Regions from separate parts of the Rahnella perminowiae genome, predicted to be linked through region 1. Evidence: predicted binding sites of a transcription regulator. Region 1 holds the regulator's gene; each other region holds the start of a gene.
What was found. Region 1 encodes PhoB, which activates phosphate uptake and scavenging genes when phosphate is short. Its sites were predicted from a motif close to CTGTCATAAAACTGNCNNAT; they were not measured.
Positions count from the first base shown of each region.

Region 2: a site for PhoB is predicted at 9,536-9,555, ahead of rbsK (putative transcription factor/ribokinase fusion protein RikA). Genes of this name have one in related genera too.
Region 3: a site for PhoB is predicted at 3,076-3,095, ahead of pitA (inorganic phosphate transporter PitA). Genes of this name have one in related genera too.

Region 1 is NZ_JAFMOT010000179.1:53,367-64,088, reverse strand. Features, by position in the region: gene J1781_RS14735 (helix-turn-helix domain-containing protein) at 1-19, shown strand, start outside; gene phoR (phosphate regulon sensor histidine kinase PhoR) at 53-1,372, opposite strand; gene phoB (phosphate response regulator transcription factor PhoB) at 1,395-2,084, opposite strand; gene sbcD (exonuclease subunit SbcD) at 2,312-3,550, shown strand; gene sbcC (exonuclease subunit SbcC) at 3,547-6,795, shown strand; gene J1781_RS14710 (ABC transporter substrate-binding protein) at 7,034-8,056, shown strand; gene J1781_RS14705 (ABC transporter permease) at 8,068-8,832, shown strand; gene J1781_RS14700 (ABC transporter ATP-binding protein) at 8,829-9,650, shown strand; gene mak (fructokinase) at 9,721-10,641, opposite strand.
Region 2 is NZ_JAFMOT010000182.1:134,710-145,431, forward strand. Features, by position in the region: gene J1781_RS17190 (YfcC family protein) at 1-324, opposite strand, end outside; gene J1781_RS17195 (N-acetylglucosamine kinase) at 321-1,256, opposite strand; gene J1781_RS17200 (SIS domain-containing protein) at 1,253-2,518, opposite strand; gene J1781_RS17205 (ROK family transcriptional regulator) at 2,633-4,378, shown strand; gene J1781_RS17210 (TetR/AcrR family transcriptional regulator) at 4,627-5,175, opposite strand; gene J1781_RS17215 (alkene reductase) at 5,309-6,400, shown strand; gene J1781_RS17220 (SDR family NAD(P)-dependent oxidoreductase) at 6,461-7,243, shown strand; gene J1781_RS17225 (oxidoreductase) at 7,376-8,194, shown strand; gene J1781_RS17230 (NADP-dependent oxidoreductase) at 8,294-9,316, shown strand; gene rbsK (putative transcription factor/ribokinase fusion protein RikA) at 9,798-10,722, shown strand, end outside.
Region 3 is NZ_JAFMOT010000186.1:111,849-122,570, reverse strand. Features, by position in the region: gene uspA (universal stress protein UspA) at 175-615, opposite strand; gene uspB (universal stress protein UspB) at 953-1,288, shown strand; gene pitA (inorganic phosphate transporter PitA) at 1,499-3,004, opposite strand; gene J1781_RS20990 (BaiN/RdsA family NAD(P)/FAD-dependent oxidoreductase) at 3,315-4,538, shown strand; gene J1781_RS20985 (hypothetical protein) at 5,021-5,329, opposite strand; gene J1781_RS20980 (methyl-accepting chemotaxis protein) at 5,371-7,026, opposite strand; gene J1781_RS20975 (serine hydrolase domain-containing protein) at 7,458-8,624, shown strand; gene J1781_RS20970 (LysR family transcriptional regulator) at 8,692-9,576, opposite strand; gene J1781_RS20965 (hypothetical protein) at 9,686-9,985, shown strand; gene J1781_RS20960 (helix-turn-helix domain-containing protein) at 10,284-10,538, opposite strand.

The DNA.
Region 1 (10,722 bases):
GTTACAGATCATTTGCTAAAAGAAGCCACAGCTTATTGCTGTGGCTTGATTTTTATCCCTTTACATCGCTTTGGCTGGCCTGTTCCGGAGGAACAATCAACTTCGGTGCCAGCGTAAACATAAAGCGCGTACCGACCCCCACTTCACTCATGACTTCAAGTTTGGTGTGGTGATGGCTGAGCGCATGTTTGACGATCGCCAGCCCGAGTCCGCTGCCGCCGGTCTGCCGCGAGCGGGCCTTATCGACCCGGTAAAAACGTTCGGTCAGGCGCGGGAGGTGCTGCGGCGCAATGCCCGGCCCGTTATCACTGATCTGGAATTGCGCACCATGCGGCGTTTGCTGCCAGCTGACTTCAATCCGCGTCCCGGCAGGCGTGTGGTTGACGGCGTTATACACCAGATTCGATACCGCACTGCGCAACTGATCTTCATTACCAAAGACGTTCAGTTTGTCATTAATGCGAAACACCACCTCATGCCGGCCGTTGCTTAACGTTTGCACCTCACGTTCGAGCATACCGAGCATCACCGGAATATCGACTTTCTCATGCAAATCAATATTCGCTGAAGCTTCGATTTTCGACAGCGTCAGCAACTGCTTCACCAGCCCGTCCATTCGCCGCGTCTGTTCCTGCATGGTATCCAGTGCTTTGGTGCGGAAAGGTTCTTCCAGTTTGGCGTCTTCCATCATTTCCAGATATCCCTGCAATACGGTCAGCGGGGTTCTCAGCTCATGACTGACGTTAGCAAAGAAGTTACGCCGTGCACCTTCGAGCTGGCGCATCTGTGTGACATCGCGTGCCACCATCAGCAGTTGCCCTTCTGAATAAGGCATAACGCGAAACTCGACGTAATGCTCATTATTGAGTTGCAGATTCAGCGCCCGGCTGAAATCGCGGGTCTGGATCCACAGCCGGAATTCCGGATAACGCAGCAGGTTGAAGATATGTTGCCCGTTATCTTCCGGCCAGCGGAAACCGAGCAGATCCTGCGCCAGCCCGTTACACCAGAAAATATTGCCTTCTTCCGTGGTCAGCACCACGGCATCTGGCAGCGATTCAGCACCGCTGCGAAAACGTTTGATCAACTGACCTAATTCACGACGCCGACGCCGGTTGCGCATCTGCATCTGGTTAAGCCCGTAGAACAGCGGCTCCCAGCTCCAGCGGCCGTTCGGCGGCGTAATACTGCGGTCAAGCCACAGCCAGTGAGAGAGTTTGAGCTGGTTGTAATAATTCCAGCCCAGTGCCGCAACCAGCGACACAAACAGGAGCCAGCCGAAATGACCGACGAAAATACCGAGAATTAACGCTGGCAGACAAAAGAGAAAAAATTCGCCGGCCAATCGTTTCCATGACAAACGTTCTAGCACACAGATTCTCCGCTGTGAGGACTCAATAACGCGTTGAAAAACGGTATCCGGTACCACGAACAGTCTGGATCATTCTGTCATGTCCGCTGGTTTCCAACGCCTTACGCAAACGACGAATATGCACGTCTACGGTGCGATCTTCCACATAAACGTTAGTGCCCCAGACGTTATTGAGCAACTGTTCCCGGCTATAAACACGTTCAGAATGCGTCATAAAGAAGTGTAATAACTTAAATTCTGTCGGCCCCATATCAAGCGCCTGTTCGTTGGCCATCACCCGGTGAGACGAGGGATCCAGGCTTAAACCCTGCATGTCGATCACTTCTTCCACCGCCATTGGCGAGATGCGACGCATCACCGCTTTAATGCGGGCAACCAGCTCTTTCGGGGAAAACGGTTTGGTGATGTAATCATCGGCACCGACTTCGAGGCCACGCACCCGATCTTCTTCTTCACCGCGTGCGGTCAACATCATTACCGGAATTTCGCGGGTCAGCGCCTCACGTTTAAGATGCTTAATAAACTGAATACCGGAACCGCCAGGTAACATCCAGTCGAGCAGGATAAGTTCAGGGTAAGGTTCAACAAGCTGCCCAATCGCTGAATCAAAATCCTCAGCTTCTACGGCCTGATAGCCATTTTGTTCCAGTACAAAACACACCATTTCACGGATTGGAGCTTCGTCTTCAACCACCAATATACGTCTAGCCATCGTAGGTCCTGCCAATAGGTTAGCGATCTTTTATTTGATTGCGGGCGCCATTATGCGTCAGTTTTGTGACAGATTTATGAATGAAAAGAATGGTTCATTACAGTCAAATATGACAGATAATTAGCGGCCATCTCGCTGAAATTGGACTGATTTATCGGGGACATCTCCCCCCGCCGACGTTTATACTTTGCCCCATTGTCGTCATCCAGGGTTCATACAGGAGTCTCATGCGCCTGATCCACACGTCAGACTGGCATCTTGGCCAGTACTTTTTCACCAAAAGCCGTGCAGCCGAACATCAGGCATTTCTGCGCTGGCTGACCGGTCAGGTGCAGCAACATCAGGTCGACGCCGTGATTGTCGCGGGTGATATTTTCGATACCGGATCACCGCCCAGTTATGCCCGCGAATTGTATAACCGCTTCGTGGTGGAATTACAACAAACCGGCTGTCAGCTGGTGGTACTGGCTGGCAACCACGATTCCGTCGCAACACTTAATGAATCACGCGAGCTACTTTCCTGCCTGAATACGCGGGTGATTGCCACTGTCGGCGAAAATCTGTCTGAACAGATTTTGGTGCTCAGTCAGCGTGACGGAAAACCGGGCGCGGTACTGTGTGCCATCCCGTTTTTACGCCCGCGTGATCTGCTGGCCAGTCAGGCCGGTCAGTCCGGCAGCGACAAACAACTGGCATTGCAGGAAGCCATCGCCGCACATTATGACGCGCTCTGGCAGGCCGCGCAGGCCAGGCGTGATGAACTCGGCATACCGCTGCCCGTTATTGCAACCGGCCATCTGACCACCGTTGGCGTCAGTACTTCTGATTCCGTGCGTGACATCTATATAGGCACACTTGACGCCTTCCCCGCGCAGGCGTTCCCGCCGGTTGATTATGTGGCGCTTGGCCATATTCACCGCGCACAGTGCGTCGCAAAAACTCACCACATCCGTTACAGCGGTTCGCCAATTGCCCTGAGCTTTGACGAACTGAGCAAAGCCAAAAGTGTGTATCTGCTCGATTTCGACGGGGCAACGCTCAGTGCCATCGACACGCTGGAAATTCCTGTTTTCCAGCCCATGCAGATACTCAAAGGCTCGCTGGCGGAAATTGAAAAGCAACTGGCGCAGTTCGAAGGCGGTGATGCACAAAAACCCGTCTGGCTTGATATCGAAGTCGCCACGCAGGATTATCTCAGCGATATTCAGCGGCGTATTCAGGCGCTGACTGCGGATTTGCCGGTGGAAGTTGTCCTGTTGCGCCGCAGCAAAGAACAGCGCATCAGCAGCATTGAGCAGCAGGAAAAAGAGACCCTCAGTGAACTGAGCGTCAGCGACGTCTTTGAACGGCGGCTGGCGCTGGAGCCAGACCCTGATGCCCCCCGTCAGGCGCGGATGCGCACTCTTTTTGCTCAGGTTGTTGAGCAGGTCACGCACGCTCAGAATGCAGAGGACAGCGCACAATGAAAATTCTCAGCCTGCGTTTAAAAAACCTGAACTCGCTGGAAGGCGAATGGAAAATTGATTTCACTGCCGAGCCGTTCGCCAGCAACGGATTATTCGCGATCACCGGCCCGACCGGGGCAGGGAAAACCACCCTGCTTGATGCCATTTGTCTGGCGCTTTATCATCAGACGCCACGTCTGAACATCACACCAAGCCAGAACGAACTGATGACCCGCCACACCGCCGAATCGCTGGCTGAGGTGGAGTTTGAAGTTAAAGGCGTAGCTTACCGCGCATTCTGGAGCCAGCGTCGAGCTAAAAATTCGCCGGATGGCAACTTGCAGGCACCGAAAGTCGAGCTGGCGTTACTGGCCGGCGGCAAAATTCTGGCCGATAAAGTGCGCGACAAACTCGACGCCATCGCCACACTGACCGGGCTGGATTTCGGCCGTTTCACCAAATCCATGATGCTGTCTCAGGGGCAGTTCGCCGCGTTTCTGAATGCTGATGCCAACGACCGCGCCGAATTGCTGGAAGAACTGACCGGCACCGAAATTTACGGACGGCTGTCTCAGCGCGTCTTTGAGCAACATAAAGAAGCGCGCATCGTACTCGACGGTCTGCATCAGCGCATGTCCGGCATCGAACTGCTCAGCGAAGAACAACGCCAGACGCTGGAGGCACAGCATGCTGAACTGAACGCACAGGAAAACAGCCTCAGCCAACAGGCGCAGCAACGCCAGCGGGATCTGAACTGGCTGCAACAATGGCAACAGGTGCAGCAAAAACTTCAGCAATCTCAGTTGCAGCTGGCTGCCGCTGAGCAGGAAAATCTGGCCGCCGCGCCGCAGTTACAACAGCTGGCACGCAGTGAACCGGCGGAAAAACTGCGTCCGTTACTCAATGACCGTCAGCGTTGTCAGGAAGAGTCACAACGCCTTCAGCAGCATCTGACGCAACTGATACAGCAACAGGAACAGCAGATCGCGCAGATGGCGCCGCTGAACCAGGCAGCAGAACAGGCGCAAACTGCACGTCAGAAGCAGGCCGAAGAACAGCGCCGGATGCAAACGCTGATCGAAGAAAAAATCCTGCCGCTGGACGGTGAAATCGCTCAGTGGCACAAATCACTGGCAGAAACACAGCGGGCGGTCAGTGAATCGCAGAAACAGGCCGCTGACCAGAACACAACACTGCGGCAAATAACGGCAGAACGACAAAAACTGGATGAAGAAAACCGCCAGCATCAAACCCGGCAGACCGCACTGACCGAAGCCCTTAACGCCGCACAGCAGCGTCAGGCAGCTCTGGAAAAACAGCATCCGCTGGCAGCCTTACAGAAACGGCAAACAGAACTGATGCAACTCCGGCCGGTGCGACAACAGCTTTTTTCGCTCGCGCAACTTTTCCCGCAGCTTAACCAGCGCGTGCAGCAACAAAACCAAGATTTTGCGCAGTATCAGGTACAACTGGCTGAGGAAGAGCAGCGCCTGGATAAGATCCGCCTGCAATGTCAGACACAACTTGAACATCTCAACGACGTAAAAACGCTGCATAAACAGGAAATGCTGATCGTCAGCCTCGAAGCTGAACGCGCGAATTTGCAAAGCGGTAAAGCCTGCCCGTTGTGCGGCTCGACCTCGCATCCGGCGGTTGAACACTATCAGGAGATCAAACCTTCTGAAACCGCACAGCGCGTCGAGAAAATGCAGCTTGAATTCGATGCGGTAAAAGCCAGCGGTATCGAACTGGCGGCGAAGATCAAAAGCCTGAAAGAACAGCAAAGACGTCTGCAGATCCAGATGGAGCAGGATCAGCAGCAACTGAATGCGCAGACGGCAAACTGGCAACAGCTCAGCATGCCGCTGAATCTGACGTTTACCCTGCATGACACCACTGACATCTCGCAATGGCTGACCGCCCGCGACGAAGAAGAGCAGCAGTCTCAGGCGCTGACCGGCCAGCACGAACAGCTGGCACGGGCACTTCAACAGGCGAAAGATGCCCTGACTGACGCCCTGAATCTCCAACAAAAAGTACAACAGCAAAGTGCATTGCTGACCGAACGCATTACGCGGCTGGTAGAAATAGAGGCGAAATCTCAGCAAGACCTTGTCCGGTTGCAAAAACAACAGGCCGAAGGTGAAAAAGCGCTTTCTGAGCTTCATGCCCGGCGCCTCGAACTGTTCGGCGAGCGCCAGGTGGCTCAGGTTCGCGAACACTTACATCAGCAACAGCAGGCGGCAGAAAAAGCGTTCAGTGATGCCCAGACCGCGCTGCATAAGGCGCAGGAACAACGCGACCAGCTTGCCGGTCAGCTGGCCAGTGCGCAGAAGCAACAATTACAGACCAGCGCACAACTGACACAAACGGAACAGGTGTGGCAACAGGCGCTGAGCACCAGCGGGTTTGCCGATGAAGCCGCGGTGAAAGGAGCGCTGCTTGACGACGTGCTGCGCCAACAGCTGCAGCAACGCAAAGAACATCTGCAACAACAACTGGCACAGGCACAGGCATTACTGACTGACGCCAGAGATATGCTGGAAAAGCATCGTCTTGTCCGCCCTGCTCATCTGAGTGAATCTGACGGTGATCTTAATGCCCTGACCGTGCAGCAGACGGAACTGGCTCAACAACTGAAAGCGTTACAACAACGTCTGGGCGAAGTGAAGAACCAACTGGAAAGCGACAAGCAGCGCCACAGCGGACAACAGGCGCTGATTGCTCAGATAGCGCAGGCACAGCTGACCTGTGATGACTGGGGTTATCTCAATCAGATGATTGGGTCCAGTGACGGGGCGAAATTCCGTAAATTCGCGCAGGGACTGACCCTCGATCATCTGGTTTATCTGGCGAACCGCCAGCTGGAAAAACTGCACGGGCGCTATCTGTTACAGCGCAAAACCAGCGATGCGCTGGAGTTGCAGGTGGTCGATACCTGGCAGGCCGATGCGCTACGTGACACCCGCACATTATCCGGCGGCGAAAGCTTCCTGGTCAGCCTGGCGCTGGCGCTGGCATTGTCTGATCTGGTCAGCGACAAAACCCGCATCGACTCTCTGTTCCTTGATGAAGGTTTCGGCACGCTTGACGCCGACACGCTGGATACGGCACTGGATGCCCTCGACAGCCTTAACGCCTCGGGTAAAACCATCGGCGTGATCAGCCATGTCGAAGCAATGAAAGATCGCATTCCGGTACAAATCAAAGTCACCAAAGTGAATGGTCTGGGTATCAGCCGTTTAAGCAGTGAATTTAAAGTCTGACCGCGATCTTTTGCGGGGCATGTCGCTAAAAATATTGCTAGCGATATGCCCTGCCGTGGATCCTGATTGTGAGCAGGCGCCCAAAAATCGCACCAGCGCAGTGCGTATCCCTTTGTCAACCTGCTGAATTTACGCCGCTTCCCGCCCGTTAACAAACTGGCATGCCCTGTGCTTAACGTTATGTATACAAGTTGCAGTACAAGTTGCAATGTATCCATAACCGCTAAGGGAACCGCCCATGAAAAACATCAAACCAGAATGCCGTCCGGTCGATAAAAAACGCCGCCAGCTGATGCAATGGCTTGCCATTACCGGTGGCGTTTCAACCCTGGGTGGCATGATCCCGACGTCGGTTTTTGCAGCCGGCGACGATGAAATCCGTATTGGCTACTGGCCGATTGTCGGCGGTTTACCCTTGTACGTGGCACTTGAACAGGGCTTTTTTAAAGAGGCCGGGCTGAATGTGAAAGGGGTGAAATTCGCCAGCGCACAACAAATTGTTGAAGGGATGATCACCGGCAGGATCCACGGCTGCGCAAATGGTACCGCAACCGGCGCGCTGGGACTGGGGGCCATTACCTCACCGGGTCTGTTTAAAATTATCTGTTCTAATCCGTCAAACCACACGCTGGTGTTAGATGAGTTTCTGGTACCACTGAACAGCCCGGCCAAGGCTATCAGTGATCTGAAAGGCAAGAAAATTGCCTGCGGCCCGGGGATCCAGAACGTCACTATGGCGAAAATTATTCTGGAGAAAAATGGCTTCACTAACCCGTCGGTGATCGAACTGCCGGTGGGGCAACACGCACCTGCCCTGGCCGCAGGACAAATTGACGGTGTATACACGCTCGAACCGACCGGCACCGTGGGGCGGATGAAAAATCTTTCCCGCACCCTGGAAACCGGCGTGATTTCTAAATATGTGCTCGGCAACGCCGACGCACCGTGGTTTGGCGGTGCCGCAGCACTCAACGCCAGCTTTATTGCCAGCAAGCCTGAAGAAACCAAAAAGTTTATTGCCGCTTATCAGAAAGCGGTGGAATTCATTGCGGCTCACCCTGACAAAGCGCGCGAAAATGTCGCCGGTTACACCAGCATTGAACCGGCGCTGGTGAAGGAAGTGCCGCTGCCGGGCTTTGTGATGTATTCCGGTTTAAAAGGCGACAACCTGCAATGGTTCCAGAAATTTTATGACGTCTTTACAGAAAGGAAAATCTTCAGCAAGCCGGTGGATGTCGCTTCACTGATTTATCAGGGATGAGGGGAAACAGAATGACTTCACGCTGGTCTTCAAGATTACTGCCGCTGGTCGGCCCGGTACTGCTGTTTTTATTCTGGCAACTGGCCGTCAGTGCGAAATGGCTCAATCCGGTGCTTCTGCCCTCACCCGTCGAGACACTTGGCTATATGTTCCGGTCATTTTCCGATGCGTCCATGCGCACCGATATCGGCGCCACACTCTACCGGACGCTGGTTTCCTTTGCCTTTGCCGCGGTCATTGGTGTGCCGCTGGGGGTCATGCTGGGCAGCAATGAAAAAGTTTACCGCAGCCTGGAATTTCTGATCGACTTCTTCCGTTCAACGCCATCCTCAGCGCTTATCCCGCTGTTTATGTTGATTTTCGGCATTACGGATGCCAACAAAATCGCCATCGCCGCCTTTGCTGCCGTGCTGGTCATCCTGTTCAACAGTGCATACGGCGTGATGAATGCCAAAAAAACCCGCCTGATGGCCGCCAAAGTGATGGGTATTTCCCGCTGGCATATTTTCAAAGACATCATGCTGATGGAAAGCCTGGCACAAACCTTTGTCGGACTGCGCACCGGCGTGTCGATTGCGCTGGTGATCGTGATTGTCGCCGAAATGTTTATCGGTTCAGAAACCGGCCTCGGCCATCGGATCATTGATGCCCAGCAGGTTTTCAATATCAAAGATATGTACGCCTCGATCCTGATCACTGGTGCGCTGGGCTATCTGCTGAATCTGGCTTTTTTACTGATCGAGAAAAAAACTGTGCACTGGAGTAGCAAAGCATGACGCAACCTCTCTCGCTGAACCCTGACTACCAAGGCCCGAAGCTGCCTCAATACGCCACGCGCCCCGACACGCATGTGACAATCCGCGGGCTGAACAAAGCCTTTGCCGGGCAACCGCTTTACACCGATCTCAATCTGGATCTGCCGCGCAGCAAAATTGTGTCGATCTTCGGCCCGAATGGCTGTGGAAAATCGACCTTAATGAATATGATCGCCGGGCTGATCCCGGTCGATAAGGGCGATATTTTATTTGACGGCAAAACGCTGGCACAAACCACCATCGGCTACGTATTTCAGAACTACCGCGATGCGCTGTTTCCGTGGATGAGCGCGCGCGCCAACATCGCCTATCCACTGGTCCGCCATGGCATGAGCAAAGCCGATGTGAATGCACGGGTTGAGGAGCTGACGCAGATGTTTGATATCCGCTTTGACCTGAAACGCTATCCGTATGAGCTTTCCGGCGGCCAGCAGCAAACGGTATGTATCATGCGGGCGCTGGCGACGCGTCCGGAAGTGATGTTCCTCGACGAACCTTTCTCGGCGCTGGATTTCGAGATGACGCTGTTTATCCGCGATAAATTGCAGGAAGTGCAACTGGCGACTGGCGTCACGATGCTGATTGTGTCACATGATCTGGAAGATGCGGTGTTCCTGGCGGATGAGATTTTACTGCTGACGCGGCGACCGACGCAGATTGCGGAAATCGTACCGTTCGACCTGCCGCGCCCGCGTGGATCGGAAATCATGAGCCATCCGGAATTTATCCGCGTCAAGGCACATACTCTGGAAGTCTTTAAGCGCGAAATGGCGCTCTGAAGGGCAACGGCGGTAAGTCACAGGGGCGCGATTTTTTTTCCTGTGACTTACTCATGATTATTTCTGATGCTTACAACGCAAAGCGCGATTGCGGCCATAGCCAGGCCGCACCGCGCACACCGCTCGAATCACCATGAACGGCTTTGAGGATCGGCGTTTCACATTCTCCGCCAAACACCCATTGTTTAATCAACAGCGGCACCGTCTGATACAAACGATCCACATTACTCATGCCTCCCCCGAAGACAATCACGTCCGGATCGAGGATATTTACTACGTTCGCCAGCGCCTTAGCCAGACGGCGTTCATAGCGTCCGAGCGCCAGTTCTGCGGTTTCATCCCCCTGTTCCACCCGCGCAATAATCTCTGCGCCTTTCAGCCGCTGACCGGACAAACGGAAGTAGTCTTCTGCAAAACCGGTGCCGGAAACAAAGGTTTCGACGCAGCCTGATTTCCCGCAATAGCACGGTACCTCACGGGCAAACTGAATTTCTTCATCATCCTGCCACGGCAGCGGGTTATGTCCCCATTCCCCGGCATTGCCATTACCGCCCGCATGCGCCGCGCCGTGAAGCGCCACACCGGAACCACAGCCGGTGCCGATAATAACCGCAAATACGGTCTGACGGCCCGCCCCTGCGCCGTCAGTGGCTTCTGACACCGCAAGGCAATTCGCATCATTGGCAATATGCACTTCGCGTTTTAATAGCAGGGCCAGATCCTCATCCAGCTGTTGTCCGTTCAGCCAGACCGAATTGGAATTTTTCACCTTACCGGTAAAAGGCGACAGAGTGCCGGGGATCCCCAGCCCTACGCTGCCGCGCTGGCCTGTGGCTTTTTCAGCATCCAGCACCAGTCCTTCGATCGCTTTGAGCGTGCGTTCGTAGTCATTTCTCGGGGTATCGACCCGTTTACGGAACAGCTCTTTACCTTCATCAGATAACGCAATGACTTCTATTTTTGTGCCGCCTAAATCAATGCCAATTCGCACGTGGTGTTCTCCTTTTACACTTTGCAGGGTCAGTTTTTTTGAGTTTATTCAGTTTAGAAGCCAGACGCGACTGTCACCAGA
Region 2 (10,722 bases), on a different contig from region 1:
GTAGAAAAATACGCCGATGGCGCCGAACAGGTTACCGCTCTCGTAGGGACCGACATGGCCAGCGGCATTCTCCACGCCGTAAAGCCCGTTTACCGGTGCCAGAAACAGTTCTTTGATCCGCTGCACGGTGGTCAGCGGACTGGCGGTGACCTGAAAACTGCCCGCCACCGGGCGACCGTCAGCCATATGGTATTGTCCGGACGGAATGATGAACGTCAGCAGCCAGACGACGGCGGTGATGGCCAGCAGAACAGTGTAAGTGTTGGGAAAGCGCCAGGCTTTACGGGTCGCCGGGGCGGCGGCGTTTTCATATTCAGACATCATGCACCTCGTGAAACGGAACGGACTAATGAAGGGGCGACCAGGCGGCGCGCCAGCGCAACCCCGCCCATGACCGGCGGACATGCTAACAACAGCAGCGACAGCCGGGGATCGTGTTTGCGCAGACGTGCGGCCAGCCGGTCGAACAGCGGTGGCTGATGGCGGATTACGCCGCCAGCCGCCACTACGCAGTCGATTCGGGCACCGCGCCGGCACAGCCGGGCGATAAGTTCCGCCAGCGATTCGGCCGCAGCATCGACCACGCCCGCTGCCAGGGGCGAACCGGCCTGCAGGCATTCGAAAATAACGGACGCGTGGCGACTCCAGACGCTGACAGGCTGACGCAGCAGTTGCGACGGCAGATCCAGCAGGTGGTCTGCCCCGAAGGCGCGTGTCAGCGCGATGGCGAGCGGATCGTCGCTGCGTCCCCGATCCCAGTCCGTTAGCACCGCGCGGATCCCTTCACGCACCAGACCGCTGGCACCGCCTTCGTCGCCCACCAGCCAGCCCCAGCCGCCAGCCAGCAGCCAGTGGTCTTCCGGCCCCAGCGCCGCCGCCACCGAACCCGTACCGGCAATCAGCCCGGCCGCGTGTGGCTGGCTGGCGCACAGCGCGACCAGTGCCGCGTCGTTGACCACCTGACACGCGCTGTCGGGAAAGTGACCCGCCATCAGTGCCGTCATGCGTGTGCATTCGTCGGGCGTATCGCAGCCGTGTGCGCCGATGCCTATCGCCCGGGGCGGGGCGGCGAGTCCGGCCTGTCCGGCGGCGAGGGCAATCAGCTCAGCCATGCGCGCGGCCTTGAAGGCATAGCTTTCGCCGCCCCAGCGTCCGGTCGGCCACTGCGCGTCCATCCGCGCCTGCCCGGCGCTGTCTTCGATGCGGATATGAATTTTGCTGCCGCCCACATCCATTCCCAGCCAGCTTTGTGTCATGACACCACCCCGCTGATTTTGGTATCCAGCCGTGCGACAACGCCGGCATCAATATCGCGATCCACAACCCGGCCCAGCGAGATCGCCAGCAGATCCATGACCAGTATTTCCAGCGCCAGGCGCTGCAGCGGCGGCAGGACCGGCAGTTGCACGGTCTCTGTGCCGGGCAGCGACACGGCCTGATCTGTCACAAGCAATATCGGTACGCCGAAGGGTACAAGCTGCTTCGCCAGCAAGATTTCCCGCTCGCCGCCGATCAGCACGTGTGCGGTGCCGTGACCCACGGCATCGGTCATGCCGTGCAGATAGTGGCGCGTCCCCATGCCCATCGCTGCCATTTTCGGCCCTTCGCGCAGCAACAGGGCGCCCTGTTCAGCGGCGCTGAGGCTGGTGCCGCCACCAACGAAATCGATACAGCCGGTGTGACCGGCCTGCTGTGCGAACCGATCTACGGCCGCGCGGGCGGTATGCCTCACTGCGTCCAGTTGCGCGGGTAACTGACGCCAGCCTGCGTTGCAGTCGCGTCCGATCAGCGCATCCGTCAGCAGGCCCAGGCAGACACTGGTGGCCAGCAGCGCCACGGAGGACATGCCGGAATCGATCAGCGTGCCGAGCCAGAGCGTGTCGGCGCTGACCGCCGCCAGCGGCGAGTCTGCCTGATTAACCAGTGCCAGCCGCCGCCCGGGGCGCTGCTGTTCCAGCACTCTCACAACTTCCGGGCTGCGTCCGCTCTGAGAGACGCCCAGATACCAGTCTGCCAGCGGCGGCGTGCCATCGGGCATATCGTCACCATTGCTGCGTAGCGCCCGCAAACCGGCCGCTCGCAGTTCATGTACCGGCGCGGCGAGCACCGCATAAGATGCGCCGATACCGGCGAACAGCAGCGTGCCGCCGCGCAGTGCGGTGATATCCAGCGTGTCCAGCCACGCCTGTGCGCGTTCGCAGGTCGACTCCAGCGCGGCGGCCTGCCGGGCGACGCCCTGGGCGAAAGGGATTAAAATTTCTGTGCCGGTCATGTCATCATTTCCCTGTAGTGTTAAGGATGAAACTTTTATGTCACAAACAACTTCGCACAGTTTGTGCAGCGCGGGAAATGACGTAATAAACCGATAAAAATCAGTAAACTGATGGTTTTTCGTTGCATTTTTCTCGTGACGTTTCAGCCGGTGCTGACAATTTTCTGCGTGATAACTTGACCGGGAGGCATCATCTCGCGCATAAAACTTGACCTTATTGCCATAACATTGACCGAAATAGTCCAAAGCAGCGGCGGAGCGGCAAGGTAAATAAGTATTCCCTATGATGGCGCGCCGCCCGTTTCGGGCGACTCCGTCCCCCGGTGCACACCGTGCGGTTAACCGCGTAAAGGAGAGAGAATGACCCATTCATCATGGCCGGTGCTGGTGCTGGCCCGCGATCACGACGCGGCAGTGATTAGCCGGGCGCTGAAGCGGCGGCGGCTGCAACGTCTGGCACGTGGCATCTACAGCGGTGACATTGACACCCCTGCCGACATCATCGTCAGACGTTATCTGTGGCAAATCGTCGACTATTTCTTTCCGGAGGCTGTGGTGTGCGGGGCGAGTGCAATGCGTGCCGATCCGGCCGCGGGCGGCGTCATCGAACTCTGTCATTCGCGGCGGCGGCCGGTTGTCCTGCCGGGGATAACGCTGCGTCCTCAGAGCGGCGCGGCGCGCCAGCCTGACGACACGCCGCTGCACGGTTCGCTATGGCTCAGTTCGCCCACGCGTAGTTTGTTGTGGTTTTTCAGCCAGCCGGTGGCCGGCCGCGACAGCGGGCTGCTCTATAGCTGGTGGCGCCGGCAGGAGGCGGAACGCCGTGAGCTGCTGTCTGGTCTGGCGCAGCGTGCTCATGCGCTGAATCAGCAGGCGGCTGTGGCGGAGGTGACGGCGTTTTTACGCCAGCGCTCCGGAGAGACGACTCTGCCGGACGGGGAGGGGACGGGGCCGTCTCCGGCGCTCAGCGTTACGGCGCAATTGCTGGCGATCGAACTCATCGCGCAGGGCGGTGCGACTCAGTCCGAGCTGACGGCAAGGCTCGGCATGGCCAAAAGCACGGTGTCCACCGGTCTGCAAGAGCTACAACGTCACAGCTCGATCGTTGCCACGGCCGGTGCCAGAGGGCGCGGTGCCAGTGTGTATCAGCTGGCGCGTCAGGCAGGGTGGGTGCTGGGTGCGGATATCGGCAACAGTCAGGCGCTGTTTATCGCCCGTAGTCTGGATGGCCGGCAGCTGGCGCTGCGTCAGTTCACCAATGGCGCGTCCGCGCAGCTTATCATTGCGGCAGCCGACGCCATCGCCGCACTGCGTCAGGAACTGTCCGCCTTTGGTCCGCTGCTGGCGGTGACGGTCGCTTTGCCCAAACCGGTGCGCCCGGATGTGCCGCTTTCCGGACGCGACGGTCCGTCGCAGGCCGGACTCTCGCCGGATGCCATTCTGGCACGGCTGCCGCTACCCGACGGCGTGCATCCGTTGGTGGAGAATAACGTCAACTGTGCGGTGGTGGCCGAAGTTAACCACGGCATCGGCCGGGGGCTGCAGGATGTCGCCTTCCTGCAGATAGGCGAACGCATCGGCTGCGGCATTATAGCCGGGGGCGCGCTGATTCACGGTGCGCGTGGCTGCGCCGGTGAAATCGCCGACCTGCCGTTTCCCTGGAGCGAGCGGGAGAAACCGGGCGAGTTACTGCTTGAGCAGCATCTGGCGCAGCGCGGATTTCTGGATAGCTTCAACGCACAACGGCCGCCGGGCGCTCCGGCGGTACGCTCGCTTGAGGCGCTGCTGGAGCGCGCGGCGCGCGGCGAACCTGTCGCCCAGCAGGCGGCGCAACACTACGGCGAGCAGATCGGTTTTCTGGCGTTAGGTTTGGTGGCGATACTGGATCCGGCCATGATCATTCTCGGCGGCAGCGTCGGCTCGAACCGGCTGATTGTCGCGGCGGCGCGGCGGACAGTTGCCGCCATATCCCCCTATACCACCGTCGCCGCCTCGCAGTTTGGTCATCTGGCGACGGCGGAAGGTGCTGCTCAGCTGGCGCTTGAGGCCGCGCAGCGTAAACTGCTGGGCAAAGCGGTGCGGCCGCGCCAGGGCGACGCGGTCTGATTTGACGCGGACAGGGACAGAAATTGATGCGATGTCCGAACGGAATCGCGAAACGTTAGCGTTAACCGGACCGGATGAGCAGGGACGACCGTCCCAACAGCACCGTCAGTTAAACAAATCATTTGCTTTATATGGGATCGGGTCCGGTCCCATCGGATATGTTGCGGACCTGCCGGTGAAGGCCGAGACGCGTGCCTTCGCCTGCGCATCGTCGGCCCCGCCGGGCCGTATTTCCGGATCTTCTACTTTCAATCTTTACGCGCGTCCTGACTGAGCAGTTGAGTGCGGCAGACATCCAGAATTTCATCAGCCAGAGCGGAATTATCCGGGCAGGCACGGGACAACACCAGGGCACCGACAAGATGGGCGATGGTATCTATCAGGTCAGCGCGCGTGCCATTTTCAGTTCCTAAAATTGCCAGCTGGCGTTCAATTCCGGCGGCAAATGTCGCCTTGATTGACGCAGACTGACGGGCTGTATCGGTGCCCAGTGCCGACATCACACACCCTTTTCCCATATCATCGCGATGTTGTCGGGAGAGGTAGTATTCAATAAATTTTTCCCGGTCCACACCTGCCGTGCTTTCTGCAGAACGCGTAAAACCGCAGCTCATTGCCTCCGCCATCAGATCAGCCTTGGAACCAAAGTGCTTGTAAAACCCGCCGTGGGTTAAGCCTGCAGCAGACATCAGTTCCGCAACGCCCACGCCATCGTAACCGCGTTCACGAAAAAGTTCTGAGGCCGTTTCAACAATGCGCATCCGGTTTTCCCGAACCTGATCTTTTGACACTTTCATGCTTTCCTGCCCTCTCAAAAATAGGGGTTAAGTATACATTGATGATGGTCATAATCAAACCGGTTGACTTTATAGATTATGATCATCATCATTATGCTGACACGTTGACCCACCCCTTAGCAGGTAAATAAACATGACAAATCAACGCTTATTTCAGCCCTATGATCTTGGCGCAATCACACTGACCAACCGCATCGTGATGGCACCGCTGACACGTAACCGGGCCGCAGCGGGTCTGGTACCGGGCGAACTGGCGGCGACCTACTACGCCCAGCGTGCCACAGCAGGGTTGCTGATTACCGAAGCGACGCAGATCTCCGCACAGGCGCAGGGTTATCAGGATACGCCGGGGATCTACACACAAGCTCAGATCGATGGCTGGCGCAAAGTGACTGACGCCGTGCATGCCAAAGGCGGGCGCATATTTGTACAGCTTTGGCATGTAGGACGAATTTCGCATGTTGATTTGCAGCCTGGTGGCGCTGCGCCGGTCGCACCGTCCGCTATCCGTGCCGGAACGAAGACTTTTGTGAACAATAGTTTTACTGACGTCTCAGAGCCGCGTGCGCTTGAATTGCAGGAAATACCGGGGATTATCGATGATTTCAGGAAGGCATCGGCCAATGCCATTGCGGCCGGATTTGACGGCGTAGAGATCCACGGTGCCAATGGTTATCTGCTGGAACAGTTCCTTAAAGACGGCGCAAACCAGCGTACTGATGAATACGGCGGCTCCGTGGAAAATCGTGCGCGCCTGTTGCTGGAAGTCACGGCGGCCGTAAAAGATGAGATCGGTGCAGAACGTACAGGCGTACGTATTTCACCGGTTTCACCTGCTAATGCGATTTCATGCAGTGATCCGCAGCCACAATATGATTACCTCGCTGAACAACTCGATGCATTGGGCATCGTGTACCTCCATGTGGTTGAAGGTGCGACGGGCGGCCCGCGTGATGTATCACCGTTCGATTACGACTCCCTGCGCCGGCGTTTTAAAAACACCTACATCGGCAACAATGGCTATGACCTGGAACTGGCGTCCGCTCAGCTTGCGCAAGGTAAAGCCGATCTGTTCGCGTTCGGTCGTCCGTTCATCTCCAACCCGGATCTGGTCGAAAGGCTTAAGACGGGCGCGCCTCTGGCCTCACTCAATCCTGAAACGCTTTATGGCGGTGGTGCAGCGGGATATACCGATTACCCGTCGCTGACTGAGACCAGCAAGTAAAGCCCTACATACATCGCACATGGCGGATTCTGTTTACACCTTAATAAAGAAGATCAACTTATGACTAAAGCTTCAGTTCTCATCACAGGCGCATCCACAGGTATCGGTGCTGTTTACGCTGAACGGTTTGCCCGCCGGGGCCACGACCTGGTTCTGGTCGCGCGCGACAACGCGAAGTTAGAAACACTGGCCGCGCGTCTGCGACAGGAAAATGGCATTTCTGTCGACGTTCTGCCTGCCGACCTCACGCAAACGCGTGATTTAGCCGCGGTCGAAGCCCGTCTGCGTGAAGACTCACGGATTGGCATCCTTATCAATAACGCGGGTATCGCGCAGTCCGGCAGTTTTACCGGGCAGACGCCTGATTCGATAGAAAGCCTTATCGCGCTTAACGTCACCGCCCTGACCAGACTGGCCAGCGCCGTGGCACCACGCTTTGTGCAAGCGGGGGAAGGATCGATCGTCAACATCAGTTCTGTCGTAGGCCTGGCCCCGGAATTTGCCATGACGGTTTACGGTGCAACTAAAGCCTTTGTGCTTTTCCTGTCTCAGGGACTGAATGTCGAGCTGTCATCTAAGGGCATTTATGTCCAGGCGGTACTCCCTGCCGGCACTTACACGGAAATCTGGGACCGTGCGGGTATCGACATCAGTAACGCGGCAAAATTCATGGAAGTGGGCGAGTTAGTGGATGCCGCACTGGTGGGCTTTGATCGCCGTGAACAGGTCACCATCCCGCCTTTACATAATGCAGCCCGCTGGGACACCCTCGATGCTTCGCGTCAGGCTCTGCTCTCAGACATTAAACAAGATGAAGTCGCTGAACGATATAAAGCACTTTAGTCAATGAGGTGAACTGTGCAGAACGGTCTTCCGACGGTTCTGCACAGCGGTAAATCCGACATACATCTCTTACAGCCTGTCCTCTCATCAGCGATGAGAAACCACAAACTCATCATGAAGGCCTTATTCAGCATGACAAAAAAACGTGTAGCACTGGTTACCGGCGCGTCCTCAGGTATCGGCGAAGCATCTGCTCTTAAACTTTTAGCGGCGGGGTATAGGGTATATGGCACGAGCCGGCGTGGTCCTCAGGCGGGAAAGCCTCCGTTTCCGTTACTGACGCTGGATGTGACAGACGACGCTTCTGTCGGGGCCGCCATTGATGAGTTGCTGCGCCTGGAGGGGCGGATCGATGTTCTGGTGAACAATGCGGGTTTCGGGGTCGCGCCGGCGGCGGCGGAAGAAAGTTCTGTCGATCAGGCCAAACACATTTTCGACACCAACTTTTTGGGCATCGTCAGGTTGAGCCGGGCAGTGATCCCTTATATGCGCCGTCAGGGCAGCGGGCGCATCATTAACATCGGTTCGATACTCGGGATCGTTCCGTTACCTTATGTGGCACTTTATGCGGCCAGTAAGCATGCGGTTGAAGGGTATTCGGGTGCACTGGATCACGAACTGCGCACACAGGGCATCAGAGTTTCTGTCATTGAACCTGCCTACATAAAAACACAATTTGAAGCCAATAATATCGAGCCGGATGCCAGGCTTCAGGAGTATGACCAGATCCGGGCTAAGCTGGCGAAAGTGGTAAGCAAGGCGATGGCTGAGGCGGAAAGTCCGCAGGTTGTGGCTGACGTGGTGGTTAAAGCGGCTCAGACGTTACGCCCGAAGATGCGTTACACGGCAGGCAAGCTGGCCGGTCAGTTGAATTTTATTCTCAGATTCGCCCCTGCTTCATTCCTGGATAAGGTGGTGCGCAAAAGTCTTCAGCTTGATGCGAAAGCATAAAAAAGACGTTTTTACGATGGGTTATTACCGGGGATTTTTTGCGCGGCAACAGGGCCGCTAAGGAAATTTCATTGGCAAACGCGACAGGGCAAACAACAAATGAAAACTAAGACGATGAAAGCGTTTACGTTTAAACGCTATGGTAAATCCCCAGAGCGGGGATTTGATAACGTAGATTATCCTGCCCCTGATGCTGATGAAGTCCTGGTTAAAGTTTATGCGGTGGGTCTGAACCCGATTGATAACATTATCCCAACCGGAATATTTAAGCCGGTTTTGCATTTTAAGCTCCCCGCCACATTGGGCAGCGACTTGTCCGGAGTGGTCATTGCCGTGGGGAGTCGTGTGACGCGTTTCTCGCCAGGCGACGAAGTCTTCGCCAGCATTTTTGACAAGGGAACGGGTTCCCTTGCCGAATTTGCTTTGGTGCCTGAAAGCGCGGCGGCCATGAAACCCGCCAGTCTGGATTTTGTGCAGGCAGCTTCGCTCCCGATGGTGAGCCTCACATCCTGGCAGGCACTGACAGAGCGAGCCGGGCTGCATCCGGGCCAGAAGGTTTTTATTCCGGCAGGTTCAGGGGGAATTGGCAGTTTTGCCATCCAGCTGGCGAAGCATCTTGGGGCAAAGGTGGGGACAACAACCAGTACGGGCAATGTCGAATGGGTGCGTCAGATTGGCGCAGACGAAGTGGTTGATTATAAAAAGCAAAAATTCGAAAATGTGCTGAGTGGCTACGATATGGTTCTCGGCACTGTCAGAGGCGATTCAATTGAAAAATCTACCCAAATTCTCAGGCCGGGTGGAAAGATTGTTTCTCTCACCGGCCCGTTAGATGCTGCGTTCGCGCGGACCCGGGGATTAAATTTCTTTCTGCGTTTTGTCTTCGGGCTGATGAGCCGCAAGATGATGCGTCTTGCGAAAAAACGAGGGCTGACCTATTCATTTCTCTTTGTCCGTCCTGATGGCGATCAGCTTACTCAAATCGGTAAACTCATAGAGGCTGAACAAATCAGGCCCGTGATCGACAAGGTATTCCCTTTTGCACAAACAAAGGAAGCTCTTGCCTATCTGGGGCAGGGACACGCGAAGGGGAAAGTGGTCGTTAAGATGCAGGAGTCATAACAGGTAAGATTTGAATCTGTTTAAACGAAAATCGACAGGATCAGTCTCTGCTCTTTTGACGGGATATCCTGGCCATTGCGATAGTTAAAATTGTTCGCTTACCTCGGGCTCTTTTTATGTCATCTGTTGAAATGAAATATATCTCACTTTGTGATCTTCAACATCTCATGGCGATAAACCTCCATCACTAATATCTCCCGTGACGGACATTTTCCAGCATGGCGGAAGATTAATGACAAAAAATAAAAGCCCGCTTAAATCTCCTTAAACGGGCTTCTCTCATGAAACCATCCGGCTTACACCTTCCTTTCTCAAAATGAGCATTTGTTTGCTTTGCCCGACAGAATTCCCCGCTTATTACGTCACAAAAAACATAAGTTCCCATTTTTGTTTACTTCCGTTTTGCTATTTAAGCTATGAGCATCATCACTATTTAACCTGTTTTATACATTTATTCTGAATACAGAGAAGGTGGGTGGCTATGTTTCTTGAAGAGCGTCGGCAACAAATCCTGGAATATCTGGATAAAAATGAGCGGGTAAAAGTGGATGTTTTGGCATCCCTGTTTGCGGTGACCCGAGAAACCATTCGCAATGATCTGAATGTCCTGGCGGCTGAAAAATTGGTTCAGCGCTGTCACGGCGGGGCAATGGTAATCCGGCGAAGTTTGCAGTCAAAGCTGATTACTGACACCGGCGGTAACTTTGAAGTGTTGCTACAACGGCTGCAGAGTCAGAAAAGAAAGCAGATTGTGCAACAGGGTAAAGGAAAGAACATGAAAGGTAAGGTGTGTATTCTGGGTTCATTTAACGTCGATATTGTGGCAAAAGTTGAACGTTTTCCAAAAGGCGGGGAATCTCTGCTGGCGCTGGGCAGCACACTCGGCCCCGGCGGCAAAGGGGCCAACCAGGCCACGGCTGTCAGTCGTGCAGGTGCCAAGGTGCATTTCGTTTCCAAGGTGGGTAAGGACCAGTTCAGCCAGTTTGCTTATGATCACCTGACCTCCTCGGAGATTCACTCCTTTACCCTTTATCAGTCAGAAACCGAACCAACCGGCAACGCCATTATTTATGTCTCGCAGGAAAACGGCGAGAACATGATTGCCATTTATTCCGGCGCCAATAAAACCATCAGCGAAGACGAAGTGGCGGCAATCGCGCCCGAACTTGAAGATTCGGACGTGCTGCTGGTGCAGCTCGAAAACAACTTTGCCGCTACCTTGAGCGCGATGAAGCTGGCTAAAGCGCTGGGAGTGAAGGTGATACTCAACCCGGCCCCTTTCTCGAACCACGCGCTTGAGTGTCTTGAATATGTTGACGTTATTACCCCTAATGAAACTGAGGCATCGCAGCTGTCCGGCATTGACGTGAAAGATGTAGCCAGTGCCAAAGAGGCTGCACAGCGTA
Region 3 (10,722 bases), on a different contig from region 1:
AATATTGTTCATAATTAACAGAGGGATGTGATTTATATATTGTTAATCACCTATTCTGTATATACAGATTAATCCTTTGTTCAGGAATCGACCCGTATTCTCCAGGCAAAAAGACAAAAAAAGCCCGCAGGTGAAAACCAGCGGGCTTGTTTACAATATTAACAGCAACGCCTCTTACGCTTCTTCTTCCTCATCGCGCAATGGCACGATCAGCATGTCGATATGAACGGTGTTAATCAACTGGCGTGCTGAGGACATCAGCTTGCTCCAGAAATCCTGATGATGGCCGCACAGCACTAAGTCCACGCCATATTTGTTGATGGCATCTACCAGCACCTGCGCCAGATCACCGCTGCCGCTGAGGGTCTCCGAAATCGGATAGCCGGCATTTTGCGACAGTTCGTTCAACGCGTGATGGGTTTCTTCGGAAATACGTTTCTGCATGTCGCCCAGGTTAACGTCGATAAGACCCGTATACAGGTCTGAATAGTTCACATCAACGTGGATCAGGGACACTTTGGCGTTATACGGGCGCGCCATGGAAACGGCTTTCTCGACCAGAACTTTGCTCTCCGGCGACAGGTCCACAGCAATAAGTATGTGTTTGTAAGCCATAAGAAAACTCCTTCCATAAGTCGGTTAATAGCAATATCAGCATCATGCGGATGTCATGACGTCAGTATAGCGCCAAAATGGTTAAATAAATCAAGCATACAGATCCCATTTCCTTATCTGAGAATCCATAGATATAAATAATATGAACAGTTTCGGATTCGTTTCCTACACTCAATAATGCAGGCGTCTCCTGCTTTGGCAATCTTCTGTGGTACGAAAAGAGGGCGGGCGAAGGTAGCCCGGGGGTGTGAAATTGCGGAAAGGCAGGGCGAAACGCCGGGTGTGTGCCAGCATGACGGGCGCATTGCGCGGTGTCAGTTCGCCTTGAGGGGGAATCATGATCAGTCCCGTTGCGCTGTTTTGGGCTTTATGTTTTGTATGTGTAGTGAATATGCTGCGCTATTACTCTTCTTTGCGCGCATTGCTGGTGGTTCTGCGGGGGTGCGATCCGCTGTTGTATCAGTACGTCGATGGCGGAGGGTTTTTTACGGCTCACGGTCAGCCTGGCAAGCAAATAAGGTTGGTACGCTATATTTATGCTCAGCGCTACGTTGAACATCACGATCCTGAGTTTATTCGCCGTTGTGAGCGGGTTCGCGGTCAGTTTATCCTGACTACGGCACTGGTCGGTTTAATATTAATCAGTATGTTAGCCATGCTTATCTGGTATTAGCATACCCTTCGTACTTGAAGCTGCAGCGGCGTTAGCGGCTCTCGTTCACCCGAATCACTGACCTGTGTCAGCTCATCGGGATTCTCTCGTTTGCTGCCTTGCTGCAACTCCAATTACTTTGGTTATGAATTAGGGAGGATGTGTGAAAAAGGAAACAAAAAAGGCGACCTGCTGAGCAAGGTCGCCTTTTTACTGCCTGTCAGACAAGCATCAGATCAGCTTCAGGGCAATCCAGTACAGGACACCGGAAAGCACAATCGACACCGGCAGGGTTAATATCCACGCCATCGCGATGTTTTTCACGGTTTTCGACTGCACACCGCCGCCATCGACAATCATGGTGCCCGCGACGGCAGACGACAACACATGCGTGGTGGAAACTGGCATGCCGGTGTAGCTGGCTACGCCGATGGACACTGCCGCAGTAAGCTGTGCTGACAGCCCCTGTGCGTAAGTCATGCCTTTCTTACCAATCTTCTCACCGATGGTGGTCGCAACACGTTTCCAGCCAATCATGGTACCCAGTGCCAGCGCCAGCGCTACCGCGATAATGATCCAGATAGGTGCATATTCGACGGTTTGCAGAATGTCGGTTTTCAGCTCGCCGAGGAAGCGTTTATCTGCGGCGGAAGTTTCCGGCAGCTTCGCCACTTTATCCGCAGTATCAGAAACACACATCAGCAGGCGACGCATATGGCTGCGTTCGTCCGGTGACAGGTCGCTATAAGATTGCAGATTAGTCAGCAGGCTTTGCGCACGACCAATGGCGTCAAGTGCGTGGCTGCTGTCGCAGTGGAACACTTTGGGCTCGTCAGTCGGTGCGATATTAACATCAGGTGCAGGCACTATCGGTGTCAGTGCTACCACATGCGGTACAGCATCAGCATGTTGCTGATAATACTGTCCGAGGTGGGTCACGGCGTCGCGGGTACGGGTAATGTCGTAACCGGTTGCACTCATGTTCAGCACAAAACCCGCCGGAGCCACACCAATCAGAACCAGCATAATCAGGCCAATACCTTTCTGACCATCATTAGCGCCATGAGAGAAACTCACGCCGATAGCCGACAGGATCAGGCCGATACGTGTCCAGAATGGCGGCTTTTTCTTGCCATCTTTCTTTTCCCGTTCAGCAGGGGTCAGGTGGATACGTGCATGTTTCTTGTTGCCACTCCAGTAACGGCGCAGCAGGAAAATCATGGTACCTGCCATAATCATCCCGACCAGCGGGGAGACGATCAGTGAGGCAAAAATACCGATCATTTTGGGGATGTTTAACGCATCGACCACAGAGGTGTGAGTCATTAATGCATTGGTCAGCCCTACGCCAATGATGGCGCCGATCAGGGTATGAGAACTGGACGCCGGCAGGCCGAAATACCAGGTGCCAAGGTTCCAGATGATCGCCGCCAGTAACATTGAAAACACCATGGCAAGGCCATGAGCAGAACCCACGTTGAGCAGCAAATCAGTTGGCAGTAAATGAACGATGGCATAAGCCACACTCAAACCACCGAGCAGGACGCCAAAGAAGTTAAATACCCCTGCCATCACGACCGCTAATTGCGAACGCATTGCCCGGGTATAGATGACGGTTGCCACTGCGTTGGCCGTATCATGGAAGCCGTTAATGGCTTCATAGAACAGAACAAACAGTAACGCGAGAATCAATAACGAACCGGTATGAATATCCAATCCGGCAAATAGATGCAGCATAATTGTTACGCCAGTTAGTGGTCATGAACGCCGCGCATTATCTGCGAGAACAGGGGGAGGGGAAAAGGAAAATATGACATTTTTTTGACTAAAAACAGTCCAATATCTACCCTGGATTTGGTTAAGTTTTTATTTATCAAAAAGTTATTCCTCCTTTGGTGATTGAAACATTTACTTACGACGTTCAGGAAACGGTCTGTTGGCTGGTTTAACAGGCGCCTGTCCCTTACAATCCGCGGCTCAACGCCCCGGTAAACAGGGCGAACCTTATGTAAAACGTAGTTGAATTTCCGTAAAAGAGAGGCCGAAAGTGGAACAGGTTGATGTGGTAGTCATTGGTGCAGGTGCGGCAGGCATGTTCTGCGCGGCGCAGGCCGGACAAGGTGGCTGCCGGGTTCTGCTGCTGGATAACGGCAAAAAAACCGGACGCAAAATTTTGATGTCAGGCGGCGGACGCTGCAATTTCACCAACCTTTATGCTGAACCCGCTGCCTATCTTTCCGAAAATCCGCATTTTTGTAAATCCGCGCTGGCGCGTTATACCCAGTGGGATTTCATCGATATGGTCAACCGTTACGGCATCGCCTGGCACGAGAAAACCCTCGGGCAGTTGTTCTGCGACGACTCGGCACAGCAAATCGTCAGCATGCTCGATAAAGAATGCGAGCAGGGCAACGTCGATGTACGCCTGCGCAGCGAGATTTCCGATGTGCAGAAAACCGAAAATGGCTTTGTCATCAAGGTGAATGGCTCAACTGTAAGCACTCACTCACTTGTTATTGCCAGCGGCGGGCTTTCCATGCCGGGGCTGGGCGCGACACCCTTCGGTTACCGTCTGGCGGAACAGTTTGGCCTGAAAGTGCTGCCGACCCGCGCCGGTCTGGTGCCGTTTACCCTGCACAAACCGCTGCTCGATCATTTGCAGACGCTTTCCGGCGTGTCAGTGCCTGCGGTTCTGACTGCGCAAGACGGCACGGTTTTCCGTGAAAGCATTCTTTTCACCCATCGTGGCATGTCCGGTCCGGCAGTTTTACAGCTTTCGAGCTACTGGCAGCCGGGTGAGTTTGTGAGCGTTAACTTACTTCCTGATGTGGATCTGGCGGCGTTTCTGAATACGCAGCGTCAGGAACACCCGAACCAGAGCCTGAAAAATACGCTGGCGATGCAACTGCCGAAACGTCTGGTGGAGTGCCTGCAAACGCTGGATCAGTTGCCGGACGTCACGCTGAAACAGCTGAATGTGCCGCAGCAGGTGGAACTGGTTGAACAACTGCAAAACTGGCAGGTTCAGCCCAACGGCACCGAAGGTTACCGCACGGCAGAAGTGACGCTTGGCGGCGTCGATACCAAAGAGTTGTCGTCCAAAACCATGGCCGCCGCTAAGGTGCCGGGCTTGTATTTTATCGGTGAAGTAGTGGATGTCACCGGCTGGCTGGGTGGATATAACTTCCAGTGGGCGTGGAGTTCGGCGTGGGCCTGTGCGCAGGATCTGGTGGTGTTTTGCAATAATAAAAATGGTGATCTGAATAAATAGTTGGTGATCTCACCTGCATTTGAGACATTAAAGTTCGTGATCCAGAGCACCTCGACAAAAAATCTAATTTTGATGTCAAACAGGAAAATCTCCCCCCTCAAAAGCAGAAAAACACGACATAGGGTAGTGGTCGCCACTGACCGACAGATCCTATGTCGTGTTTAGCGAGCGGTTCACGCCGGTGAGCAAGGCCGCTGGGTTGCATAAGCAGGCTAGCGGCTTGCCGCGTTTATCTGTCCAGATGTTTTAATGCCACCTGTGGGCGGTATTGTTTTTATTACGGGATAATCACAGCGGGTTTGTGAGGTTGGGCAGTCTACGCGTAAAACCCAATGATACGAACCACAAGAAACCCCGCCACCCTTTCTGAGGTAGCGGGGTCAGCTAAAACGTACTTTTAGGATACGGTCACTTTGAACTCATAGTCTCCTGTCGTGAACGGCAGCCTGACTGGCGTTTTGGAGTCCCCCGGTAACACCTTCTCAGGACAAAAAACCTTTCAAATTTTCCAGCATATTGGTCATCATGCCGAAGGCCATATTTACGCTGTGAATGCTGTAATACAGCGTAATATCATTGCGCATCAGGTAGGTTTCAAAACGCTTATCTGCCAGCACCGCCTGAACTTCCAGACTGCGATCGCGGAAATGTCGGCAGTTATTAATGTACAAATCCAGTGAACGGTATTCTCCCGTAGCAAGCTGATTCACCAGCACCGCCATCTGTTCGAAGCTCTCGATCAGCGCCCTGTGTTTTTCCAGATGGCCGGCATGCTCCTGAAGATTTTCCATAATGACGTTCTCCCGGTAACGAGACGACGGCAAAAGCCTGATCAGAAGCTTTGCCAGTCGGACTCATTTGTGGAGTGCGCACCCGGTTTTTCCGTGCGTGGAAGGGCGGCTAGTGCCCGCGCCGGTTTTGCCCGGGACTGATGCTGAGCCGTGGCGTCGCTGAGACGGAATTCGCCGACCAGTCTCGCCAGGCCGTCAGCCTGATCCTGCAACGAGCGCGAGGCTGAAGAGGCTTCCTCTACCAGCGCGGCGTTCTGCTGAGTCACGTCATCCATCTGATTGACCGCCTGATGTACCTGAGAAATCCCCTGACTCTGCTCTGTTGCCGCAGCGGCAATCTCGTTGACCAAATCAGTCACCTGACGGATGGCATTACCCATGGAGTTCATGTTCTCGCCGACATCGCCCGCCTGATGGGCACCGGCTTCGATCAGGCTGTAGGAAAGGTCGATCAGTTCTTTTATCTCACGCGCGGCGGTGGTCGAACGTTGTGAAAGATTTCTGACCTCTCCTGCAACAACAGCAAAGCCTTTACCGTGCTCACCGGCACGTGCCGCTTCCACGGCGGCATTTAACGCCAGAATATTGGTCTGGAAGGCGATGCCCTCGATAAGCGTGATGATCTCAGTGACTTTGCGTGAACTGCTGCGGATATCACCCATCGTACCCAGCATCGTCTCAAGTGATGATGCACTTTTCTCCGACAGTGCATTCATGTTACCCGCCAGCTGGCTGGCCTGACGCGTGTTGTCAGCCGTCTGGCGAACCGTCTCGCTCAGCTCGGTCATGCTGGCGGCCGTTTGTTCCAGAGAAGCTGCTTGCTGCTCGGTGCGCGAGGAGAGATCTTCGTTACCGGCCGCGATTTGTGCCGAGGCGCTGCTGACGGACTGGGAAGCCGCGCTCACAGACAGCAGCGCTCCGGATACGCGTTGCATCAGACTATTGAACGCGCGGGCCATATTGCCCACTTCATCATGACGGCTGTCATCGGCGCTTACGGTCAGATCCAGCCGCTCGCTGGCGACGGCCATAATCCCGCCGATGTCCAGCAGGCTTTTTCGTACCCGACGGATGGTGGCCAGTGCGAAGGATCCCAACAGCAGAATAATGATCGTCACGCTGCCGCCCATTCCCCACAATGTGGTGTTGAAAATGCTGTGGTTGATGGCCCGCAGCCCCTCACCGATGTTGATATTTAAGGTAAGCTGTTTGCGATAATCGGCGATGAGCTGACGGATAGCCCCGCCGATACTGTCGTCGCCCTCAATCATTGCCAGAGTGACATCGTCCTGATGCGCTCGTGAAGAGGTCAGAAAGGCGGGAAGTTTCTCTTCCACTTTACGAATATTGTCAAAAGCCACGTGTGTCAGCCTTTCATCTTCAGCATCTGAGATGTTGTGCTGCAGATAATAATCCGTCAGCGTTTTTAGCCCGGCAATCTGCTGCTGAATGCGGGTTTCTACTTCAGGCATTTTACCGTTATCGGTCTGGCTCTGATGTTTATAGAGGGTGAGAGAAAGCTTATTGCTTTGATCAATAAGATTATTGAGATCCTTAATTGAAGGGATCGTATTGACCTGAACATATTCAAACCGGTCCTGGAAACCCGAAATCAACATGATTGCGACGACGCCCATTGAGATAAGGGCCGCAGAAAGCAGCGAGAACGTCAGTAAAAGACGTTTTGTGATGTTCATATTTTCCCCTGATTTTAAAAGTCCCGCCTTCAGGAAAAAGACAGGATGTGAATCACGGTTATCGGCAAAAATTGCGTTAACGTTAATTAAACCGATCTAATTCAATAATTTACGTTAATAAAATGTTCATAAATAATGTTGCGAATGATTTTTTATGCATCTAAAGAGATTTTTCATTCTCATTGGATCGGTTTTTGAATCATTTCCGACGGATCAGGAAGGTTGTTAAAAAGAACATCAGGAACACGGCAATTTCTCATTGAAAAGCGCGAGGAAATAACACAGTCTGCGACCTGCCCACGCCCATCCGGCATGTCTCTTTCTCTGTCACAAGGTCACCTGATGTTTATGCATAATTGCCACCGTGCTATTTATCTTTATAAATCAATAAAATGAAAAGAATCACGGGACGATTTTCGGGCTTAAGTATCATGCTTCCACTGCTTCTGACAGCGTGCGGCACACTTTCCGATATGCAGGTTGATGAAAATCCGCATGAAGTGAAGCAGCTGGCCTGTAGCCAAAATCTTGACGATATGGTGGATACCGTAGCCCGGCGGTACCTGCACAAAGAAAAATCCAGCGGCATGGCGATCGGGATCATCAGAAATAACGGCGCGGCCAGAACCTGGGGCTATGGTTATACCAACGCGGTGAACGGTTACAGGATTGATGGCGAAACCCTGTTTGCACTCGGTTCGGTCAGTAAAGGTGTGACGGGAGAAGTGGTGGCGGGGCTGGTCGATAAAGGACAGCTTAAGTGGGATGACAAACTGGTGGATCTCCTGCCAAAAAATACCCCGCTGAGCGAGGACGCCAAAAAAATCACCCTGCTGCAACTGGCGACGCACACTTCGGGTTTGCCCCGTCAGAACATGACCAAAGATATGCTGGAAAGTTTCCTTAAGTATTTATATACCGGCGACAATTTCTATCATGAGCTGGACAGCGATGCCGTGGTCGATGACCTGTCGTCTTTTAAAAGGCCGTTATTACGTCAGCCACAATATTCTAATTTAGGCTATGCACTGCTCGGTTATATTTTGAAATTAAAAACCGGTGAAGATATTCAGCAATTATCTTATACCTTTATTTTTGATTCCTTAAAAATGGGTAACACCAGTTTTTATGCCAGCCAGTTAAAAACCTATCCGTACCGCGCGATTGGTCATGCAGGGGATCAGCCTAAACTTATCCGCCGTGGCGACGTGGTGCCTGACTGGCATTTCTCGAACAATATGGTGGCGGCGGCCAGCCTTTACAGTAATGCTGATGATTTGCTGAAATATTTGCGGGCGCATATTGATGATTCACAATCTGCGGCTCTCAGTGCCGCTATTCAGACCACGGAAAAGATTTATTTCCAGAGAGAAATGGAAGCCGCTAACATCGCCTGGGTCACAGATTATAAAGATGGACAGATTATTACTTATCAGGTCGGCTATATCGGTGGGTATTCCAGTTATATTGGCTTCGATAAAAAGCATAAAAATGCGGTAGTGGTTCTACAAAATTCCTTCAACTGGAGCAATTATGTCGGCCATGATTTGTTACTGAAAATGGCAATGGCGGACGATTTCAAAGGCCGTTGCCGGTGACGGAAGAGGCGGTGAAATAACAAAGAATCCCTTCCGTTTTTGCGCGCAAGGGTGAGTTTTCTCACTTCTACATTTTCAGTAAATCAATTATATGCAGCAGTCGTTCGTCATTTTTTGCCTTGCTATGAATATAGGCATAAACATCCAGCGTATCTTTTTCCATCCAGGGTATAGCAACCGTTTGCAAATTAAAATAGTGCGGAATATGTTTCAGCAGGAACTCCGGGAAGAACATAACAAAGTCGCTTTTCTCTATGCAATGCAGCATATTAAGCAATGAGTTTGAGCGGTAACGGATATTTCGCCGATGGAAATTTGCATATAATTTCTCCGGCAGATAGGCGTGTGTTTCAGCAGAACTGAGTACGGCATGCTCTTCTTTCATCCACTGTTCCAGGCTTAAATTTTCTTTAATCCGCGGATGTCCCTGACGGCATAAGCCAATAATTTTTGATTGTGCGATACGGGTAGAAATAAACGAGTGGTTATGCTTTATGGCCGAGCCAATATCAATATCCACCTCCCGTGAGACCAGTGCGGTGAGTCGTTGTTCTTCAAGCATGATCCGGTTATTAAACGTGAAATTAATACCTTCCCGCAATTTATTATTTTTTAGCAGTTTATCCATCAGGAAATATTCAACCATAGTATTAGTTCTGATGATAACATCAGCAACCTCAGGATGATTTTTGCCGCTTATCATCACGGAGCTCGCAATGTCTTCGTCAATTTTCTTGAAATTCGGATATAGCTGATTGGCAACGGGCGTCGCTTTAAGCCCTCTGGAGGATTTGATGAATAACGGATCGTTATAGTAATCACGCAATTTGTTTAATGCATAGGTCAGCGTTGGGGAAGAAAGCCCCAGTGCTTTCGCCGATTTACTCATGCTTTTGGTTTCATAAACCAGGACCAGAGTTTTGATCAAATTATAGTCAAATTTATTGCTCACAAGAGTATTATTATCCTTTTAATCAAATACATGATGTAGGTCACAAAATATTTCAAATCACGATTTTTAAAAATTTCTATTGTGTATGAACTCACAGGGCGGCCTAATAATGGCATTCACTGAACAGAGCAGAAAAGGTTTTATGAAAGTCCTTACTGATAACGCCTCATTTGAAAAATGGTTTATAAAAGATTATTTAAATATTAATAACGATCCCCTGAATTCCTCTATCTTTACTGATGAGGAATTGGCGTGTGTTCTTTCTGAAGCCGCGCCCAGATCATTTCCATGCCTGGTATTGGTTGACTCCCACAACGTTATTGGTGGTGCTGACCCGCTACGTTATATTTATAAACAAGAATTAAGGCTAATGCAAAAATTGCTCGAGGGGAATGGAGTTTCCTGCTAGAAAAACGTCTGCGTCATTGTAAAAAATAATTAAATATCCCCTGTGAATAAAAATTAATTATTTATTGATTCGATGGATGTATTAAACGGCAGGGGGTGTTGCACAAAAATGCCTCCCCGGTGCCGGGGAGGCATACGATACTGGCGGTTTTAAGCCGGCTTCCGAAAGGGGAATTACGCTTTCTGCATCTCCTGATGCACCGCAATATAACGCTCAAACTTCGCCGGTTTCGCAAAGCTCGGAGTCTTGTTTATACAGCGCCGGAATGCCGCCCCCGACTATTTAATGACTTCATTTTTTATTTTCTGAGCACTTTCCTGATCTCTGCGCCTCTGTGATCATAATATCGGCTCGGCCAGATTTGCGCAGGCACCAGGCCAAGTGCTTCTGCAATCAATAATTCGCCTTTCGGCCATGGGCGGGAAAGTGCGTTGGACAGTGTAGAGGAAGATAAACCTGCGGCGCGTGAAACGGCGGCAAGTGTGGTGCCTTTTTTACGTAGTCCGGCGATGATATCGGCGGAATGCCAATCTTCATATTGGTAGGTTTTCATTGCACACCTCCCCAAATGTGCGGGCTCGTTGAGCAATCGGGGAACGGTAGAAAGGTAGGATTATGAGAAACATGTTTCATGTTGCTTGTCCAAGTTAAGCAGTGATTACTACCCCTAAGAAGAGCTGCAATACTCTTTTGGGTGGTAGCCCAGACGGAGATTGCAGTACCGGCTTGGACCCCGG